4 regions of the Undibacterium sp. Di27W genome follow, and region 1 is predicted to be linked to each of the others. Evidence: predicted binding sites of a transcription regulator. Region 1 holds the regulator's gene; each other region holds the start of a gene.
What was found. The regulator sigma-54, encoded in region 1, starts transcription at its own class of promoters, with help from an activator protein. The targets are predictions, from matches to a motif close to TGGCANGNAANCTGCTTT.
Positions count from the first base shown of each region.

Region 2: a site for sigma-54 is predicted at 2,473-2,490, ahead of ACO0LF_RS15720 (nitrate/nitrite transporter). Genes of this name have one in related genera too.
Region 3: a site for sigma-54 is predicted at 2,348-2,365, ahead of glnA (type I glutamate--ammonia ligase). Genes of this name have one in related genera too.
Region 4: a site for sigma-54 is predicted at 1,594-1,611, ahead of ACO0LF_RS16435 (ANTAR domain-containing response regulator). Genes of this name have one in related genera too.

Region 1 is NZ_JBMPOS010000012.1:92,828-98,056, forward strand. Features, by position in the region: gene lptA (lipopolysaccharide transport periplasmic protein LptA) at 1-413, shown strand, start outside; gene lptB (LPS export ABC transporter ATP-binding protein) at 415-1,170, shown strand; gene ACO0LF_RS22220 (RNA polymerase factor sigma-54) at 1,182-2,672, shown strand; gene hpf (ribosome hibernation-promoting factor, HPF/YfiA family) at 2,780-3,127, shown strand; gene ACO0LF_RS22230 (enoyl-CoA hydratase/isomerase family protein) at 3,761-4,855, shown strand; gene ACO0LF_RS22235 (hypothetical protein) at 4,881-5,156, opposite strand.
Region 2 is NZ_JBMPOS010000007.1:125,928-131,156, reverse strand. Features, by position in the region: gene ACO0LF_RS15725 (protein kinase domain-containing protein) at 1-1,218, opposite strand, end outside; gene ACO0LF_RS15720 (nitrate/nitrite transporter) at 1,229-2,443, opposite strand; gene nirB (nitrite reductase large subunit NirB) at 2,815-5,229, shown strand, end outside.
Region 3 is NZ_JBMPOS010000020.1:10,066-15,294, reverse strand. Features, by position in the region: gene ACO0LF_RS28165 (putative bifunctional diguanylate cyclase/phosphodiesterase) at 86-1,894, opposite strand; gene glnA (type I glutamate--ammonia ligase) at 2,513-3,928, shown strand; gene ACO0LF_RS28155 (DUF4124 domain-containing protein) at 4,079-4,555, shown strand; gene glnL (nitrogen regulation protein NR(II)) at 4,642-5,229, shown strand, end outside.
Region 4 is NZ_JBMPOS010000007.1:305,684-310,912, reverse strand. Features, by position in the region: gene ACO0LF_RS16445 (cache domain-containing protein) at 1-445, shown strand, start outside; gene tsaD (tRNA (adenosine(37)-N6)-threonylcarbamoyltransferase complex transferase subunit TsaD) at 478-1,506, opposite strand; gene ACO0LF_RS16435 (ANTAR domain-containing response regulator) at 1,650-2,318, shown strand; gene ACO0LF_RS16430 (CmpA/NrtA family ABC transporter substrate-binding protein) at 2,712-3,881, shown strand; gene ntrB (nitrate ABC transporter permease) at 3,891-4,808, shown strand; gene ACO0LF_RS16420 (ABC transporter ATP-binding protein) at 4,811-5,229, shown strand, end outside.

The DNA of each region.
Region 1 (5,229 bases):
GCAGATTATCCAAGGGTGTCGCCCTGGTGCGTGGCACTCTGAATGTCAAGGCAGAAAATGCCGTCGTCACCGAGGCGCCGAATGGTGATCAATTTGTAGTACTGACTGGTGGCAGCAATCGCAAAGTCACCTTCCGCCAAAAGCGCGATGGCGGACCTGATCTGTGGGTAGATGGCGAAGCTGAACGTGCGGAATACAATCAAAGCACGGAAATCGTCAAATTCTTTTCCAAGGCCAAGGTACGCTATCTGGAAGGCACTAAAGTCACCCAGGAACAGGCTGGCGAATACCTGTCTTATGACAGCAAGAATGAAGTCTTTGTAGGCACTAACTCCACCAGTGGCCAGTTTGTAGAAGGTTCGGGCAGCCTGAAAATCATCTTGCAACCAAAACCAGAAAAACAGGCTAATTAAGATGACAGCACAGTCAGGCAGCACCTTGCTGGTCAAGGGTTTGCAAAAACGTTATGGTGCACGCCAGGTCGTGCGCGATGTTTCCCTGCTATTGAAAAGTGGTGAAGTGGTGGGTTTGCTGGGGCCGAATGGTGCAGGCAAAACCACTTCTTTCTACATGATCGTTGGTCTGGTACCTTCCGATGCTGGCGATATCATTATTGATGATGTCAATATCTCGCAACTGCCCATCCATGAGCGCGCCGTGCTCGGCCTGTCTTACCTTCCGCAGGAAGCATCAGTGTTCCGCAAGTTGACGGTAGAAGACAATATCCGTGCGGTACTGGAATTGCAAAAAGACAGCGATGGCAAATTCCTCGGCAGCAAGAAAATCGAGCAAAGGCTGAATGCCTTGCTGGCAGATTTGCAAATAGAAAAAATACGCGAGAGCCAGGCTTTGTCACTGTCAGGTGGTGAACGCCGCCGCGTCGAGATTGCCCGTGCACTGGCCACCAATCCACGCTTTGTCTTGCTGGATGAGCCCTTTGCCGGCGTTGATCCTATCGCTGTCATCGAAATCCAGCGTATCGTCCGCTTCCTCAAGGAACGCGGCATAGGCGTTTTGATCACCGATCATAATGTGCGCGAAACCCTGGGCATCTGCGATCACGCTTACATCATCAATCAAGGCGCGGTACTTGCCAGCGGCAAGCCTGACGACATCATACAAAATGAATCTGTACGTCGCGTTTATCTCGGAGAACACTTCCGGATGTGACGGGAATCATCATGAAACAAAGCCTGCAACTACGTACCTCACAACATCTGGCCTTAACGCCGCAATTGCAGCAATCAATACGATTATTGCAGTTATCGACTTTGGAATTGCATCAGGAGCTGGAGACGCTGCTGACCGATAATCCCATGCTGGAACGCGTCGATGATCCACTCGACCATGCGGTTCGCCTGCTGGCCGATGGTGCCATCAATACAACAAGTACCTCGGCTGACGCAGGCATGGAAGCACCTGCGCAAAGAGAAGAAAGCGATAAATCCACCGAGCCAGCCGCTGCCGATGCCGAAACGGTCATCAGCAATGACAGCACCAGCTCCAGCGAAGAAGACTGGGGCTTTGATGATGTGCAGCATGGCAGCAAATCTGGTGATGATGAAGATGGCCGTCCACAACTGGGAGCAGCCCACATCACCCTGCGTGAACATCTACTGGAGCAAATGCGCCTGAACCTGCGTGAGCCGCGTGACCGTGCCCTGGTCGAACTGATGATAGATGCGCTGGACAGCAATGGTTACCTGACTGAAACCCTGGATGAAATACATGCCAGTTTGCCATTGGAACTCTGTGTAGAAGCAGAAGAACTGGCCTTTGCCCTGAATATGCTGCAAAGCTTTGACCCGGCTGGTGTCGGTGCGCGCAGCCCTTCAGAATGCCTGGCCCTGCAAATCAGGCGCATGCCCAAAGTGGCTTTTGTCACACGCAGACTGGCATTGCAAATTGTTGAAACACAACTGGCTTTATTTGCACAAAGAGACTTCACCAAACTCAAGAAAATTCTCGACTGCGATGATGAAGATTTGCGCGATGCACAAACCATCATACGCCTGTGCCAGCCACGGCCTGGCATTGCCTTTGCCGCCGATGAATCAGATTATGTGGTGCCGGATGTGATCGTCAGAAAGTCTGGCAATGGCTGGCAAGTCATGCTGAATCAGGATGTCATGCCCAGGCTGCGAGTCAGCAGCGTGTATGCCAATATCATGAAGCAAAACCGTGGTGAAGCTGGCCTGGGTGCGCAATTGCAGGAAGCCCGCTGGCTCATCAAAAATATGCGGCAACGCTTTGACACTATTTTGCGCGTTGCACAAGCGATAGTTGAAAGGCAACGCAATTTTTTCACCCATGGTGCCGTTGCCATGCGACCCCTTGTTTTGCGCGAAATTGCTGATACACTAGGATTACACGAGAGCACTATCTCACGTGTGACAACCCAAAAATACATGTTGACCCCACATGGCATGTTTGAGTTGAAGTACTTTTTCGGCAGCCATGTCGCGACGGAAACAGGGGGTGAAGCATCTTCCACCGCGATACGTGCACTCATCAAGCAGTTGATAGGAGCAGAAGACCAGAAAAGCCCACTCTCTGATAGCAAAATTGCAGACATGCTGGGTGAACAGGGCATGGTAATTGCCCGGCGGACAGTTGCCAAATACCGTGAAGCCCTGAAAATCCCCCCAGTCAGTTTGCGTAAATCTTTGTAAGTAGTCCTTGTAATCACGGTTTGAATTGCTATATATGATTTAGCTCAAGGCAAATAAATGCCAAGAGTGTATCGTTACAGCAAGCAACATCACTATAGGAGCACAGTATGAATCTCACCATCAGTGGACACCACGTCGAAGTAACTCCTGCAATTCGTGAATATGTACATACCAAACTAGAACGTATCAGGCGACATTTCGACCAGGTCATTGATATCGCCGTCATCCTGACGGTGGACAAGCTCCGGGAAAAGGAAAAACGACACAAAGCCGACATTAATTTGCATATCAGCGGTAAAGATATCCACGTTGAAAGTCTGGCGCATGATCTTTATGCAGCAATCGATGCACTGGTAGACAAACTTGATCGCCAGGTCATCAAGCACAAAGATAAAATGCAAGACCATCAGCACGACGCCATCAAGCACATACCTGATCCGGCATCGGCTTCATAAGACCCCGGTCCTTACCCTAACAGGTTGTGGACATCCAAAACAAGGACGCTAAAGGCGTCCTTTTTGTTGGGTGAGTGGTTTTGAAATAAATAATATTTCTCAATCTATTCAGTTGATTGCCATATGGCAATCCGTACACGTATTAACGTCATTCCAGCGTGCTTTTGGCTGGAATCCAGCGGCGTTCGGTGTATGCCACGAAGTTTATTCACGCCAGAATCGTAAGACTTTGCGAGCTGGATTTTGAAATACCTGCATTCGTATTTGAAGATTGCTCGCCGGTGATAGACCGGCGGCTACTCCCTTTTCTTGCTCGCCAAGAAAAGGAAGCAAAAGAAGGCGACCCAGGCGTCGTCGCCCCTGCGGGGTTCCCGTTTATGCAGTACAAAAAATGGGAAGGCCCGAAACTCGCCTGCGGCTCAGACAGCGGTCCTTCTCTTTCCATTTTCTGTACTGCACAAACGGCGCCGACACATGGGAACTGCCGAAAGTCAAAAACAACCCCAAAGTCAAACCCAACGGCAACGAGCATGCCGTCCTTACTCTATTTCCTCATAAACATATACACCCCGTGACGCCCAAGCCTGACAAAGTTAAAATAGCAGCTTCATCCCCTACACTGCATAGTCCATCATGAGCGAATTTGTCCTCACCTCCGTCAAGAACAATATAGGCTATATCACCCTTGACAGACCCAAAGCCTTGAACTCGCTGTCTCTCGATATGGTGCGAGCATTGACGGCGACCTTGCTGGCCTGGCAGGATGATCAAAGTGTGCGTGCCGTGTTTATTCACAGCAGCAGCGAGAAGGCATTTTGTGCTGGTGGGGATATCCGTTTTTTCTATGATGTCGGCACTGCTACTCCGAAAGGTGACTCGGCCCTGCTGGAAGATTTTTTCACAGAAGAATATGCCTTAAATCATTTAATCCATTTCTACCCAAAACCTTATATCGCGCTGATGAATGGCGTCGTCATGGGTGGTGGCATGGGTATCGCCCAGGCAGGGTCAGATTGCCGTTTGCGCATTGTCACTGAGCGTACCAAGATGGCCATGCCGGAAGTGAATATCGGTCTTTTCCCTGATGTCGGCGGTGGTTATTTCCTGTCACGCACTGAGGGTGAAATTGGTACTTACCTGGGACTGACTGGTGAGATCATTACTGCCGCTGATGCTATCTATGCAGGGCTGGCAGATATCTACATCCCCACCGCTGAAATACCAGCATTGATGAATTTGCTCAGCGAAAGCGCGGCCACGGACCTGCACGTGGCAATACGTGATTTCGCAGCTAGCTTTGCAGACCAGGCAAAGCCGGATACCAGCAAACTGGCCGCGCAACATGCGGCCATCAATGACATCTTCGCAGGTAATAGTGTCACTACCATCTGTGAAAAACTGCAGCAAAACAGCAACGAATTCGCCCAGCAAACCCTGGCCACCATGCAAAAGCGCTCACCCTTGCTGATGTCAGTCACACTGGAACAACTGCGCCGCAGTAAGGACATGACAGTATCAGCCTGCCTGCGCATGGAAAGAAATATGGTACGCCATTGCTTCAAGCATGGTGAAGTACTTGAAGGCGTACGTGCCCTGGTGGTAGACAAAGACAATAGTCCACGCTGGTCACCTGCAACATTGGCTGAAGTGACGACAGAGCAGGTGACAGGATTCTTTGCAGAAGCATGGCCTGCTCATGCGCATCCTTTGCGGTATTTGGAAGGGTGATTTAAAAACTGATTTTTTAAGAAAATTAAATCAATTGCCAATACAAAAATTTGCACAAAGGTCGCATTGACGTTGCTTTTGAAGTTGAAGTTGCAGTTGCAGTTGCAGTTGCAGTTGCAGTTGCAGTTGCAGTTGCAGTTGCAGTTGCAGTTGCAGTTGCAGTTGCAGTTGCAGTTGCTATTGATTTTTGCAGTTCCCATGTGTAGCCGCCGTTTGTGCGGTACAGAAAATGGAAAAAGAAATGACCGTTGTTTGAGCCGCAGGCGAGTTTCGGGTATTTCCCATTTTTTGTACTGCACAAACGGGAACCCCCTTTAGGGGGCGGCTACGCCTGGGTCGCCTTCTTTGGCATACCTTTCTTGGCGACGCAAGAA
Region 2 (5,229 bases), on a different contig from region 1:
GCGGATTTCATCATCGTCCCCCAGATGGACATTGGCGGGCTTGATATCCCTGTGCAGGATGCTGCGCCTGTGCAGCGCACCGATGGCGCGTACCAGCTTGCCACCATAAGCGACTGCTTCTGGTATGGTGAAATGTTGCCCGGCTTCCAGCCTTTGTTGCAGGGATGCACCCGCATGCCAGGTTGAGAGATAGTACAGGTAGTTTCTTTGATCGGGCGTGATTACCTGGGGAAAGAAGCGCGCTACCACGCGCTTGGCCAGCCATGCTTCATGCGCAAAGGCTGAGCGCTCCGGTGCATCATTGGCCTTGTCGGGATGCAGGGTTTTTAACACCAGTTGCTGGTGATGAGTGGTATCGCTAACGCGATACAGTATCGTCGTCAGCGAGGTATGCATGACTTCTTCTATCGCATAGCCATCAAGGGTCTGGCCGGGCTTCATGCGTGGTGGTACAGGCTGGGCGTGCAGCTCGCTGATGGCATCGCGCAATTCGCCTTCTGGCAAGCTGTCTATGCGTGCTATCACGGCACTGCAGTTGTCTTGCGACCCCGCTTTCAGTGCGGCTGCACATAGCGCTTCGCAGGACGCCTCACTGCTCAGCTTGCCTGCGCTGACCTGCTTCAAAAAATCTGTCAGATCATATTCGGTGAGGCTGGCCCAGATGCCATCACAAGCCAGTAAAAAGACATCATTGACACGCAGCTCACCCATACCATGATCGATGACGAGGTGATTGTCCAGGCCTATGGCGCGGGTCAGCACATGTTGCATCTCTGGTCTGTCCCAGACATGGTCCTGGGTCAGTTTTTGCAACGCACCGTCACGCAACAGGTAGCAGCGGGTATCGCCCACATGGGCGCTGTAATACATGCGTCCGCGCAAGACCAGTGAGGTCATGGTGGTGGCCATGCCTGCCAGTTCGCGGCGTACCGATCCCTGTTGCTGCACCCAGCTATTCATGGCGACCAGCACCTTGTCGAGTGCAGTCGTTACTTCCCAGGTGTCAGGCGTGGCATAGTAATCGGTCAGCAGGCCACGTACTACATATTCAGCCGCTTCACGCCCGCCTTCATTGCCAGAGACGCCGTCAGCCACGGCCAACACCATGCCCTTGCAGGATAGCTCGGGTTCGCCTGGCGTGACCATGCCGACAAAGTCTTCATTACGTGGGCGTAAACCGGCTACGCTGTGATGTCCTGTGCTGACTGTCAATGGCATATGCGATGGATTAAATTTTTGCTGTAGTCATGGCGGCAGAGCCCCAGGTCGTGCGCCAGCGTTTCTTGACCAATGATAAACCCAGCAAGGCGATGATGGCGAGGCTGGCGAAAATCGACAAGCCTATTTGATAACTGCCGGTGAGCTGGCGTGAATAACCCATGCTGGCAGCCAGATAAAAACCGCCTATGCCGCCAGCCATGCCTACCAGGCCAGTCATGACACCCATCTCCTTACGGAAACGCTGCGGCACCAGTTGGAATACCGCACCATTGCCCGTACCCAGAGCCAGCATGGCAACCACAAAGACACATACAGCGGTGCTTGCTGATTGCAAACCTGTAGCTGCAATGAACAGGAAGGCAGAAGCGATGGTGTACATGACAGACAGGGTTTTGATCCCACCTATGCGGTCAGCAATACGACCACCCATAGGACGCACCAGCGACCCGGCAAAAACGCAGGCGGCAGTGAAATAACCTGCCGTGACGGGCGTTAAACCATACTGGGTATTGAAATAAATGGTCAGGGAAGAGGCCAGGCCAGAGAAACCTCCAAAAGTGACACTGTAAAAGAACATGAACCACCAGGCGTCCTTGTCTTTCAGCACAGCCAGGTATTCAGTCAATGATTTGCTTGGTGTATCACCCGGTGCATCCTTGGCGAAAATCAGGTAAACCGCCAAGGCAATCAATAATGGTATCAGCGCCAGGCCAAACACGTTTTGCCAGCCAAAGGCAATTGCCAGCGCTGGCGCAAACAGGGCCGCAAAGGCGGTGCCGGAATTGCCTGCACCCGCAATCCCTAAAGCAGTGCCCTGATGCTCAGGCGGATACCAGCGCGATGCCAGCGGCAATGCCACGGCAAAGGCAGAACCTGCGACACCCAGGATCACGCCGAGGAACAGCAGTTGTTCATAAGTGTGCAAATTACCCAGCCATGCCCAGCACAAGCCTATCAGCACGACGATCTGGCCTATCAATCCTGCTTTCTTGGGTTTTAAATGATCGACCAGCACGCCCATGACGATGCGTAGCAAGGCACCAGCCAATAAGGGGGTGGCGACGACCAGGCCTTTTTGTGCTGCAGTCAGGCCTAGGTCCTTGGAAATCTGGATGGCGAGTGGCCCCAGCAATACCCAGACCATGAAACTCAGGTCGAAATAAAAGAAGGATGCCAATAAGGTGGGCGTGTGCCCGGCTTTCCAGAAGGAAGTTTTTTGCATGATCGCTCCAATAGTGAACATGCATGCCACTTGCAAGGGACGTGCCATCAAAATGTGCAGGTGATTCGCATATTTCTTGATTGAAAACAAAACTTTCTGCGCAAAAACTGTGCGCACCCTGAATTAAATGGTGCAATGCACCAGAATGACTGTTTTTTTTATGAGTGCCATGAGGATTTTGGGCGCATGCTTCAATAAGTGGCATTGCTCTTGCTGCCAGCAGAGGAATCCTCCGTTTTTCTTGGTGAAAACCATATTAATGTGCAGTCAAATTGGTGCGGGCTTATAAAAACAGGCTGGTCTTCTCTCTGGGGGTAATGAACTGGCATTGCTCTTGCTTAGTGTGTGAGGAGACAAGCAAAGGAGCAGCCATGAAGAAACTTAAGCTAGTGATGGTAGGGAATGGTATGGCAGGTGTGCGTACCCTGGAAGAATTAATCAAGATCGCCCCCGACCTGTATGACATTACCGTATTTGGTGCAGAACCTTATGCCAATTACAACCGCATCCTGCTATCACCCGTACTGGCTGGCGAGCAAACCATCAAGGACATCATGCTCAATGATGTGGATTGGTATGAAGAAAATAATATTACCCTGCATCTCGGAAAAAAAATAACCAAAATAGATCGCCACAAGCGCGTCGTGATTGCCGAAGATGGCACGCAAACTGAATATGACCGTCTATTGCTGGCGACGGGTTCTACGCCCTTCATGCTGCCTGTACCGGGCAAAGATCTGAAAGGCGTAATAGCCTATCGCGATATCTACGACACCAATACAATGATAGAGGCGGCAGAAAAGCATACTCACGCTGTCGTCATTGGCGGTGGCCTGCTGGGTCTGGAAGCGGCAAATGGCTTGAAAATGCGTGGCATGAGTGTCTCTGTGGTGCATTTGCCAGGCTGGTTGATGGAGCGTCAGCTTGATCCCGTTGCTGGCAAGATGTTGCAAAAATCCCTAGAAGACCGCGGCCTGAACTTCCTGCTGGAAAAGAATACCGAAGCCATCATTGGTGATGATGCTGGTCATGTGAAAGCCATACGCTTTACCGATGGCCTGGAAATCCCTGCGCAACTGATCGTCATGGCAGTTGGCATACGCCCTAATACTGCGCTGGCAGAATCTGCTGGTCTGTACTGCAATCGCGGCATCATCGTCAATGACACCATGCAGACTTATGACCCACGTATTTATTCCGTTGGCGAATGCGTCAATCATCGTGGCACTGTATATGGCCTGGTCGCACCTCTGTTTGAAATGGCCAAGGTCTGTGCCAATCATCTAGCGAATTTTGGCATAGGTCGTTACCAGGGTTCAGTCACCTCCACCAAACTGAAAGTGACGGGCATAGATCTGTTTTCTGCAGGTGAATTCATGGGGGGTAAGGATACTGAAGAAATCATTTTGTCCGACCCCATAGGTGGTGTTTACAAGAAGCTCGTGGTGAAGGATGACAAGCTGATTGGTGCTTGCCTTTATGGCGATACTGTCGATGGCAGCTGGTATTTCAAACTGCTGCGTGAAGGTAAGAATATTGCCGAGATTCGTGACTCATTGATGTTTGGGGAATCGAATACTGGCGATGTTGGTCATGAAGGACACACCAAGGCTGCTGCCATGCCGGATGAGGCCGAGGTCTGCGGCTGTAACGGTGTCTGCAAGGGCACCATCGTCAAGGCCATCAAGGAAAAAGGCTTGTTCACACTCGACGATGTGCGCAAGCATACCAAGGCATCGGCATCTTGCGGCTCCTGTACCGGGCTGGTAGAACAGATCATCATGTTCACGGCGGGTGGTGATTATTCGACTGCGTCTAAAGTCAAACCCATGTGCGCTTGTACTGATCACAGTCATCAGCAAGTGCGTGATGCGATCAAGGTCAACAAATTGCTGACAGTAGCTGGCGTGCAGGAATTCATGGAATGGCGTACGCCTAATGGTTGCTCCAGTTGCCGGCCAGCCATCAACTATTACCTGATTTCTACCTGGCCGCGTGAAGCCAGGGATGATCCGCAATCGCGTTTCATCAACGAGCGTTCACACGCAAATATCCAGAAGGATGGTACTTACTCCGTCATACCGCGTATGTGGGGCGGTGAAACCAATGCCAGCGAATTGCGCAGGATTGCTGACGTTGTCGATAAGTTCAAGATACCGACAGTTAAGGTTACCGGCGGTCAGCGCATCGATTTGCTGGGTGTGAAGAAAGAAGACTTGCGCGCCGTCTGGCAAGACCTGGGTATGCCATCTGGCCTTGCCTACGCCAAGGGTTTGCGTACCGTGAAAACTTGCGTGGGCAGTGAATGGTGCCGTTTCGGTACGCAAAATTCCACTCTCATGGGACAACAACTGGAACGTGAACTGGCACGCATGTATGCGCCACACAAGGTCAAGCTGGCGGTATCTGGTTGCCCACGTAATTGTGCCGAGGCCGGTATCAAGGACGTTGGTGTCATCGGTGTTGATTCAGGTTGGGAAATTTATGTCGGTGGCAATGGCGGTATCAAAACCGAAGTCGCGCAATTCCTCGTCAAACTCAAAACCCATGAAGAAGTCATGGAATATACCGGCGCCTTCTTGCAGTTATATCGGGAGGAAGGCTGGTATCTGGAACGTACCGTCCATTACCTGGCCCGCGTTGGCCTCGACTATGTAAAGAAAATTATTCTGGAAGACCATGGCCGTCGCAAAGACCTGTATCAACATCTGCTGTTTGCACTGGAAGGTGAATCTGATCCATGGCATGAACCAGAAAAAGCCCAGGTCGATACACGACAGTTTGAG
Region 3 (5,229 bases), on a different contig from region 1:
CACCGTAGCGACGAAGACAGTACTTTAGTACCGAATTTACTAAATGCGGGAGCTGCAACGCAGCTCGGGCGGTTTTGCATAAGTCCTATATTAAATCTAAATCGGCGCTGGGTTTGCCGTACAGGTAACCCTGATAGGAAAGGCAGCCTTGCTGTTGCAGGAAATCGCGCTGGCCTATGGTTTCCACGCCTTCAGCAATCACGGCCAGGCCCAGGCTCTGGCCCAGGGCAATGATGGTCCTGGTGATGACGGCGTCATTGGTATTGCTGAGGATATCGCGGACGAAGGATTGGTCTATCTTGAGTTGATCCAGCGGCAGGCGCTTGAGATAGGAGAGTGAAGAGTAACCGGTGCCAAAGTCATCCAGTGAAAATCCCACGCCTGTGGTTTTTAGTTGGTTCATCTTTTCTATGGTGGCTTCGACATTGTCGACCAGCAGGCTTTCGGTCAATTCCAGTTTGAGTTTGCTGGCATCGATCTGGTGGCGGGCGATGTTATCCAGTATTTGTGCGACAAAATCGTTTTGCCTGAATTGACGGGCGCTGACATTCACAGCCAGTGTGCGTTTTTTTGTATCTTCGCTGTTTTGCCATTCTGCCAGTTTGGCGCAGGCGTTATCCAGTATCCAGGCACCCAGGCTGAGGATGAGGCCGGATTCTTCTGCCAGGGGGATGAAGTCAGATGGTGGCACCAGGCCCTTTTGTGGATGCTGCCAGCGCACCAGGGCTTCTGCGCCTGTGATCTGGCCTGCGCTGTTGACCTGTGCCTGGTAATATAAAACGAATTGTCCTTGTTGCAGCCCATGGCGCATATCGGCTTCGAGGGCGGCGCGGGTGTTGACGATGTCGAGCATGTCTTTGTCAAAGAAACGGAAGCTGTTGCCGCCGCTGGCCTTAGCTTCATACATGGCGACTTCAACCTGTTTCAACAATTCTTCTGCCGAGCTATTTTGTTTGTCAAACAGGGTGATGCCTATGCTGGCGCTGCTGTGGTATTCGATGTGTTCAAGCTCATAGGATGCACGCAGGTCGGCCTGTATCTTGGTAGCGATCATTTGGGTTTCTATCGCGGTTTCCCGTATGTTGTCGCTGAGTTCTTCGAGTAACAAGACAAATTCATCGCCTCCATAGCGGGCCAGGGTGTCGCCTTTGCGTATGCTGTGTTCCAGGCGTTTCGCGACCACTTGCAAGAGCATGTCACCTCTGCCATGGCCACTGCTGTCATTGATGGTTTTGAAATTATCCAGATCAAGGAAGAGCACTGCGCCATACAGATTGCTGCGGCTCTTTGCCAGCAGGCTGTGTTGCAGACGGTCTATTAATAGTCTGCGGTTGGCCAGCCCGGTCAGCGGGTCGTGATAGGCCAGGTGCTCGAGTTTGGCCTCTGCTGCTTTTCTCTGAGTAATGTCCAGCATGGTGGCGACATAGTTGATGACCTGGTCGCGCTGGTTTTTGACGGCAGTAATGGTCAGCCATTCTGGATAGACTTCACCATTTTTCCTGCGGTTCCAGATTTCGCCTTGCCAATAGGCATTGGCGTCCAGTTGCTTGCCCATGTCTTCATAATAGCCAGCACCATGCAGCCCTGATTTGAGTAGACTGGTTTGTTTGCCCAGTGCTTCTTCGCGGCTATAGCCAGTGATGCGGGTGAAAGCATTGTTGACGCGCAAAATGGTGCGGTGCTGGTCGGTGATGACCATGCCTTCCTGGGCCTCAAAGGCAATGGCGGCGATGCGCAAGTCTTCTTCTATGTGTTTGCGCTTTGCCCGCTGTTTGCAAATGATTTTTTTGAGCCGTTTTTTTTGCTCACCTGCTTCTTGCCGCAGTCTGATCAGTTTCAGTGTCACGGAGGTGCTTGCCAGCAAGGACAGGACAAAGCTCAGGGCGGCAAGCAAAAATGGCTTTCGCCGGCTGGGGTGGGGCAACATAATATATAAGCTGAAAAAAACACTGCCAGCGAAGCGGCAGTTCTGTGCTGGATCTTTGTGACTGGCACGCGGTCAGACTGGTAAAGATGGTGACAGTCTAAATGAGTGTCGATTTCACATACGTCTATGCAAAGAAAAGTTGATTTTGATCAAGCTTGCTTATTTTTTATGAAATATTTTGCACGAGCTGACACTATAAAATGGAGTCGTTTTTGATAAACTTAAAAACGCACCAAAAAAATGCGCGGCAGCAGCTTTAAATTAATAATGCACCAAAATTGATCTTTTTATTTTCGGCGCATTGTTTTGGTGCAATCTGTGTTTTGCCTGTTTGTTAAGCTGTTTTACTTTTGCTCAGGAAAACGCCACAAAAACAAGCATTTAACAAATTTCGTATTTATATATACACGATCTGGATGATGGCATGGTTTCTGCTATTATCCCCGGTGAGTTGAGCCGCCAGGTGGATGTTGTTGGTAGGGGCAGTAAGATAAGGTTTGTCTATTGTTTCATATCGCACAAAACTGGCAGGCGCAGCACTCAGCAATTTCCGAATTTATTTTTTAGCTCTCAGAGGAGTTTCACATGGCAATGACAGCCGCAGAAGTCTTGAAAATGGCGAAAGATAACGAAGTCAAATTCGTTGATTTTCGTTTTGCTGATACCCGAGGCAAAGAACAGCACGTAACTGTTCCAATTTCCCAGTTCGACATCGATAAATTCGAATCTGGCCACGCATTTGACGGCTCGTCTATCGCTGGCTGGAAAGGTATTGAAGCATCTGACATGTTGCTGATGCCTGATCCATCTACTGCCAATATTGATCCATTCTTTGAAGAAACCACATTGTTCATGCAATGTGACGTGATCGAGCCATCTGATGGCAAGGGCTATGACCGCGATCCACGTTCCATCGCGAAACGTGCTGAAGCTTATTTGAAATCCTCTGGCATTGGTGACACCGCTTACTTTGGCCCAGAACCAGAATTCTTCATTTTCGACAGCGTACGCTGGAAAGTGGATATGTCTGGCTGTTTCGTCAAGATTGATTCTGACGAAGCTTCCTGGACGACAGGCGAGAAACTGGAAGGCGGCAATACTGGCCACCGTCCTACGGTCAAAGGCGGTTACTTCCCGGTTCCTCCAGTCGACAGCTTTCAGGACATGCGTTCTGAAATGTGTTTGATCCTGGAATCCCTGGGTATCCCGGTTGAAGTGCATCACCATGAAGTGGCTGGCGCTGGTCAAAATGAAATCGGCACCAAGTTCTCTACTCTGGTAGAGCGCGCTGACTGGACACAAAACCTGAAATACGTAGTCTGGAATGTTGCCCACACTTATGGCAAGACAGCGACTTTCATGCCTAAGCCTATCGTTGGCGACAACGGTTCTGGCATGCACGTGCATCAATCCATCTGGAAAGATGGCAAAAACCTGTTCGCTGGCGACGGCTATGCTGGTTTGTCTGATTTCGCCCTGTACTACATCGGCGGTATCATCAAGCATGCAAAAGCATTGAATGCGATCACTAATCCAGGTACCAATTCTTACAAACGTCTGGTGCCAGGCTATGAAGCTCCAGTGAAACTGGCTTACTCTGCCCGCAACCGTTCTGCTTCCATCCGTATTCCTTACGTTGCCAATCCTAAGGGCCGCCGTATCGAAACACGTTTCCCTGATCCACTGGCTAACCCATACCTGTGCTTTGCTGCATTGATGATGGCGGGTCTGGATGGCGTACAGAACAAGATTCATCCTGGTGAAGCAGCCAGCAAAGATCTCTACCATTTGCCACCAGAAGAAGATGCATTGATCCCAACAGTGTGTGCATCTCTGGAAGAAGCACTGGAAGCATTGAATAAAGACCGCGAGTTCCTGACACGCGGTGGTGTATTCAGTGACAGCATGATCGATGCCTACATTGATTTGAAAATGCAAGAAGTACAACGCTTCCGCATGACAACTCATCCTGTTGAATTCGACATGTATTACTCTCTGTAATTTGAGTAAAGTCTGAGTAAATAGACAAAAAAGCGAGGGTAACCTCGCTTTTTTTGTTACAAATGCTAATTTCTCAGTAATTGTGTTGCAGCGCTGCATGACATACACTATCAGTCTGTTAATGATTATTGCTTTCCTATGAATCGACTTTTGTCAGGCCTTATTCTCTTTATTGGTGTGCAGGCGTTTGCCTATGCGCAGGGTGATGTGTACCTGTGCGTGGATGATAATGGTAAAAAAGAATACAAAAATACAGGCGCAGTCAAAGGTTGCAAGAAGGTGGATTTGCAGGGTATCACCGTTGTTCCGGCGCCAACATTGCCTGCGCCGGGTAAGAAACCGCAAGGCAAACCGGCCAGCAGCCCTAATGACTTCCCTAAAGTGGATGAAGGCACACAAAAAGCCAGAGATTCAGACCGTAAACAGATTTTGATGGATGAATTGAAGAACGAAGAGCAAAAACTCGCCAATCTGAAGAAAGAATACAATAATGGTGAGCCTGAGCGCCGCGGTGATGAAAGAAATTTTGCCAAATACCAGGAACGCACCAATTTGATGAAAGAAGACGTCAGCCGCACCGAAAAGAACATAGAAGCACTGAAACGTGAAATTGCCAATGCGAAATAAGTTGCCAGTGTAAAAGAGTAAATTGCTGTTCGGGCATGATGCTTGCGTAAAGGTCGCTCTGTGCGGCCTTTTTTTATGGACAATTTTTGAAAACTCCACTTACCTCATTTGCTGGCCTGGATTTGCTGACTTCAGCCGTGATTGTGCTGGATGCTGAGGGCAGTATTTTATTTGCCAATGCGGCTGCTGAAAACCTGCTCGATTCTTCTTTCAAGTCGCTGACGCATCTGAATCTGACGGACCTGTTCCTGAATGGCCAGGAATTGACTACCGTTTTCCATCAGGCGGTCGCCCACCAGTTTGCTGACAAACGCCAGGATCTGACGCTGGAGCGGGCAGGGCGCGATCCCTTGCATGTACACAGTATCGTGACGGCCCTCGATAATCCTGAGACACCGGTCTTGATAGAGTTGCGTGAAAACGTGCAGCAGCTCAAGCTCGACAGAGAAGAGCGCATGCTGGACCAGAGCAAGGCCAATAAGGAGCTGATCCGTAATCTGGCCCATGAAATCAAGAATCCCTTGGGTGGCATACGTGGTGCAGCACAATTGCTGGAGCTGGAATTGCCCGAGCGGCACTTGCGTGAATTGCGTGAATATACCCAGGTCATCATCAAGGAGGCCGACAGGCTGCAGACGCTGGTAGATCGTTTGCTGGCACCGCATCGCCTGCCT
Region 4 (5,229 bases), on a different contig from region 1:
ACAACTGTGGCTGGCAAGTTTTCTCTCTCTTTGTTTTTTGAGCATGTCCGTTGCTGCTGCGGAGCATGGTAGTGCCAATGAGGCCAAGGCCATGGTGCAAAAAGCCATAGACGCGATGAAAAAACATGGTGTCGATGCAACCATTGCCGAGATCAACAAGCGTGATGGACAGTATCAGGACCGCGACTTGTACGTGGTTGTGTATGACATGAATGGCAAAAATCTTGCCCACCTGAATCCCAAGATGGTAGGCAAGGAGATGCTGGACCTGACTGATGTCGATGGCAAATTCTTTATACGCGAGCGCATAGAATTAGTGAAGACCAAGGGCCGTGCCTGGCAGGATTATAAATTCGTGAATCCTACAACGAAGCAGATAGAGCCCAAGTCCATGTATGTGGAAAAATTCGAGAATACGATCGTTGGCTGTGGGATTTATAAATAGAAATCCCGTGCAAGCAAACTTATTCAGCTATTTTATGCAGCTATTAAGTCCTGTAAAGGCCAGCGCGGCTTGACATTGAAACCATAATCCCTGGTTGCCAGACCCGGATTGTTTTTCAGGCGCATGGCACCAGCAAAGGCGATCATTGCGCCATTGTCAGTACAAAACTCCAGCTCAGGGTAATACACCTGAAAGCGCTTCTTTGCCGCCGCGGCATTCAGGGATGCGCGCAACTGCTGGTTGGCACCCACACCACCAGCAATCACCAGACGCTTCAAGCTACTTTCCTTCATTGCAGTCACGCATTTGGCGGTCAGCACAGCGACAATGGCATCCACAAAACCACGGGCGATATTGGCTTTATCCTGTTCGCAGATATTTGCAGGATGGTTTTTGACGACGGTCAATACCGCGGTCTTCAAGCCAGAGAAGCTGAAATTCAAGTCTTTGGAATGCAGCATGGGGCGCGGGAATTGATAGGCTGCCGGGTCACCAAATTCTGCCATGCGTGAAATAGCCGGGCCACCGGGATAAGACAGGCCCAGCAATTTGGCGGACTTATCGAAAGCCTCACCGGCAGCATCGTCCAGGGTTTCGCCAAGTAATTGGTAACGACCAACGCCGTCAACACGCATCAACTGTGTATGTCCGCCAGAGACCAGCAGAGCAATGAAAGGGAATTCAGGTGGCTGGCTGGCCAGCAAGGGTGACAGCAGATGGCCTTCCAGATGATGGACACCCAGCACCGGTTTATCCAGCGCCATACCCAGGCCACAGGCAACCGAGGCACCTACCAGCAAAGCACCGGCGAGGCCAGGTCCCTGGGTGTAGGCAATCGCGTCTATGGCTTGTTTGTCTACGCCAGATTTATTCAACACCTCTGTCAGCAAGGGCAGAGCGCGGCGTATATGGTCGCGCGAAGCCAGCTCCGGCACGACACCGCCATATTCCTGGTGCATGGCGATTTGCGAGTGTAAGGCATGGGCCAGCAGACCGCGCTCTGTGTCATACAGGGCAAGACCGGTTTCGTCACAGGAGGATTCAACGCCGAGAACTATCATGTTTGTTTCTAAATGGGAGGGGAGTTAAGTCATTGCACATGCGGGCAAGAACACAAAACACTGCTTGCTCCCATATCAGGCAGGGATTGGAGCGATTCTTGCTATGACTCATATAACGTAATTATATCTGGCATGGGCCATCAATGCGCAGTAAAGCAAATAATGACGATGCGATAACACCAGCTTCCTCCAGTCTGCGGATCGTCGTGGTGAATACCGTTATCCAAAGCGAGGATGAGTTGCATGAGGAGGCTCAGGCGCAGCTGGCGCGCTCACGTGCCTTGCGCATCGGTCTGCTGCAAGCGGGCTATAACATCATTGCTGTCATTCCGGGTGACATCTATATGAGCGAGCGCATCACCCAGTTGCAGCCCGATATGATCATTATTGACGCTGAATCTGATTCGCGAGATGTACTAGAGCACATGGTCATGCTGACCCGCGATGCGCCACGGCCCATCGTTTTATTTACTGAAGATGGCAACCAGTCGAATATGGCGGCAGCCATGGAAGCCGGTGTCTCGGCCTATGTGGTTGCCGGTTTGCAGTCCGAGCGCATCAAGCCTGTGCTGGATGTCGCCATGGCACGCTTCCATGCAGATCAAAAGCTGCGTAGTGAATTATCTGATACCAAGGCCAAGCTGCAAGAGCGCAAAACCATAGAACGTGCCAAGGGGCTGTTGATGGAACGTCATCATCTTTCAGAAAATGAGGCTTATCAAAAAATGCGCAAACAAGCTATGGAAAAAAATCTCAAGCTGGTTGATCTTGCGCAGCGCATGCTGGACGTGGCTGATCTGCTGGGTGGCTAAGTCCAGATTTGTGCGTATAAATGGTGCAATGCGTCATTTAGGTGCGGTATTTTTTAATGAATTGCTGTTTCCTGTTGGGTTTAAGGAGCTAAATCGGGTTTTGGGGTTGGCACGGCAATTGCTGTATTGAGACAAAGTGCCAAAGCTGGTGCTTAAGAAAAAAGTGAGTCTGACTAACGGCGGTCACCTCACCAGACAAAGGTGTCTTTCCATACGGTTTATCCGTGGTGGGATGACATCTTTTTTCGTTACAGGAATTAATTTAGCTGGAGTGCAGACATGTTGAATCAGGAAGTTTCTAACAATCTCATCAAGACGCGGGAAGAAAATGAACCTAATTTCAAACGTCGCAGTTTCTTGCAAACCGCTGCGCTGGCAAGTGGGGCAGGCATCATGGGCTTGAGTACCGGTGGGGTATGGGCAGCGGGATCAGACAAGCCAGAAAAAGAAGAAGTGCATATAGGTTTTATTCCCCTGACTGATTGTGCTTCGGTAGTGATGGCATCGGTGCTTGGCTTTGATAAAAAATACGGTATCAAGATTATCCCCAGCAAAGAATCTTCCTGGGCCAGTGTGCGTGACAAGCTGGTCAATGGCGAACTCGATGCAGCCCATGTCTTGTATGGTTTGATCTATGGTGTGCAACTCGGTGTAGGCGGGAATAAAAAAGACATGGCTGTGTTGATGACGCTGAACAATAATGGCCAGGCCATTACCTTGTCGAAGAAGCTGGCAGAGAAGGGTGCAGTAGATGGTGCAGGCCTGGCCAGGCTCATGCAAACCGACAAGCGTGAATATACTTTCGCCCAGACTTTCCCTACCGGTACCCATGCCATGTGGTTGTATTACTGGCTCGCTGCACATGGTATCAACCCCATGAAAGATGCCAAGGTCATTACCGTGCCACCACCACAAATGGTGGCGAATATGCGGGTGGGGAATATGGACGGTTATTGTGTGGGTGAGCCCTGGAACCACAGGGCGATTGCTGACGGCATAGGCATCACGGCAGCAACGACACAGGATATCTGGAAAGATCATCCAGAAAAAGTATTGGGTACGACATCTGAATTCGTGCAGAAATATCCAAACACCGCGCGTGCGTTGGTCGCTGCGATTTTGGATGCTAGCCGCTGGATAGATGCATCGCTGTCCAACAAGACCAGGATGGCAGAAACCATCGCCGATAAATCCTATGTCAATACCTCGGTCGATGTCATTAATCAGCGTATTTTGGGGCGTTATCAAAATGGTCTGGGCAAGACCTGGGATGATCCCAATTACATGAAATTCTTTAATGATGGCGCGGTGAATTTCCCTTATCTGTCAGATGGCATGTGGTTCCTGACGCAGCATAAACGCTGGGGTTTGCTCAAAGCTGATCCTGATTACTTAGCCGTGGCAAAAGCAGTTAACCGCATAGATATCTACAAGGAGGCAGCGACCATGGCCAAGGTAGCTGTACCAAAAGATCCCATGCGCAGCAGCAAGTTCATGGACGGTACAGTCTGGGATGGTAAGAATCCTGCTGCCTATGCAGCTGCTTTCAAAATCAAGGCTTGAGGAGTCCTTATGAATACCTTGGTGCATGGTGCAATACCCGTAGCCGACGAGACTGCCAGCATAGCAACGACAGCAACGACAGCAAATACAGCGAAGGAAGTAACAGTGGTACAGGAGGTGAAACCCAAGAGAGAGAGAAAGCCAGGTTCATTGCGGCCCATTTTCCTGAGTGTGTTGCCGCCCTTGTTTGGCATAGGCATGCTGATACTGATATGGGAAATCATTGCGGTGAAAAACACGACTTTCCCTTCACCCTGGGTGACTTTGCAAGAAGCAATCAAGCTGTTTTCTGATCCTTTTTATCAAAAAGGCCCCAATGATCAAGGCATAGGCTGGAATATTTATGCGTCACTGAAGCGTGTGGCAGTCGGTTTTGGTTTGGCTGCGGCCGTGGGGATACCGCTGGGATTTTTGATAGGTCGTTTCAAATTTTTATCCGGCATGTTTAATCCCATCATCAGCCTGTTGAAACCTGTTTCGCCACTGGCCTGGCTGCCTATAGGTTTGCTGGTATTCAAGTCTGCCCATCCGGCAGCAATCTGGTCCATCTTTATTTGCTCTATCTGGCCCATGATCATTAATACTGCGATAGGTGTGCAGCGCGTGCCGCAAGATTATATGAATGTCGCTCGCGTATTGAATTTATCTGAATGGAAGATCATCACGCGCATCTTATTGCCTTCAGTGCTGCCATACATGCTGACCGGCGTCAGGCTGGCGATAGGTACGGCCTGGCTGGTCATTGTCGCGGCAGAAATGCTGACGGGCGGCGTGGGCATAGGTTTCTGGGTCTGGGATGAATGGAATAATCTGAATGTACCGCACATCATCATCGCCATCGTCGTCATCGGCCTGGTGGGGTTGATACTGGAACAAATTCTGGTGGCGATAGCACGCGCCTTTACTTATGAAGATGTGGGGACATGATCATGAATGAAATCGACAACAAGTACATAGAGATCAATCAGGTAGAGATGGTCTTCAATACCAAAAAAGGCAGTTTTCATGCACTGCGCAATATCAATCTGAACGTCAAAAAGGGCGAATTCATCACCCTGATCGGTCACTCTGGTTGTGGCAAATCGACACTCCTGAATCTGATCGCCGGTTTGACTGATGCCAGCTCCGGTACCTTGTTGTGCGCGCACAGGGAAATTGCTGGTCCTTCACCAGAGCGCGGTGTGGTGTTCCAGAATCATTCTTTATTACCCTGGCTGACTTGTTACGAAAATGTCTTCCTGGCGGTAGAACGTGTATTTGGTGCGACCGAGAATGGGACGAAATTGCAAAAGCGCACCATGCAAGCCTTGTCACTGGTGGGCTTGGCGCACGCAGAGAAAAAGCGTCC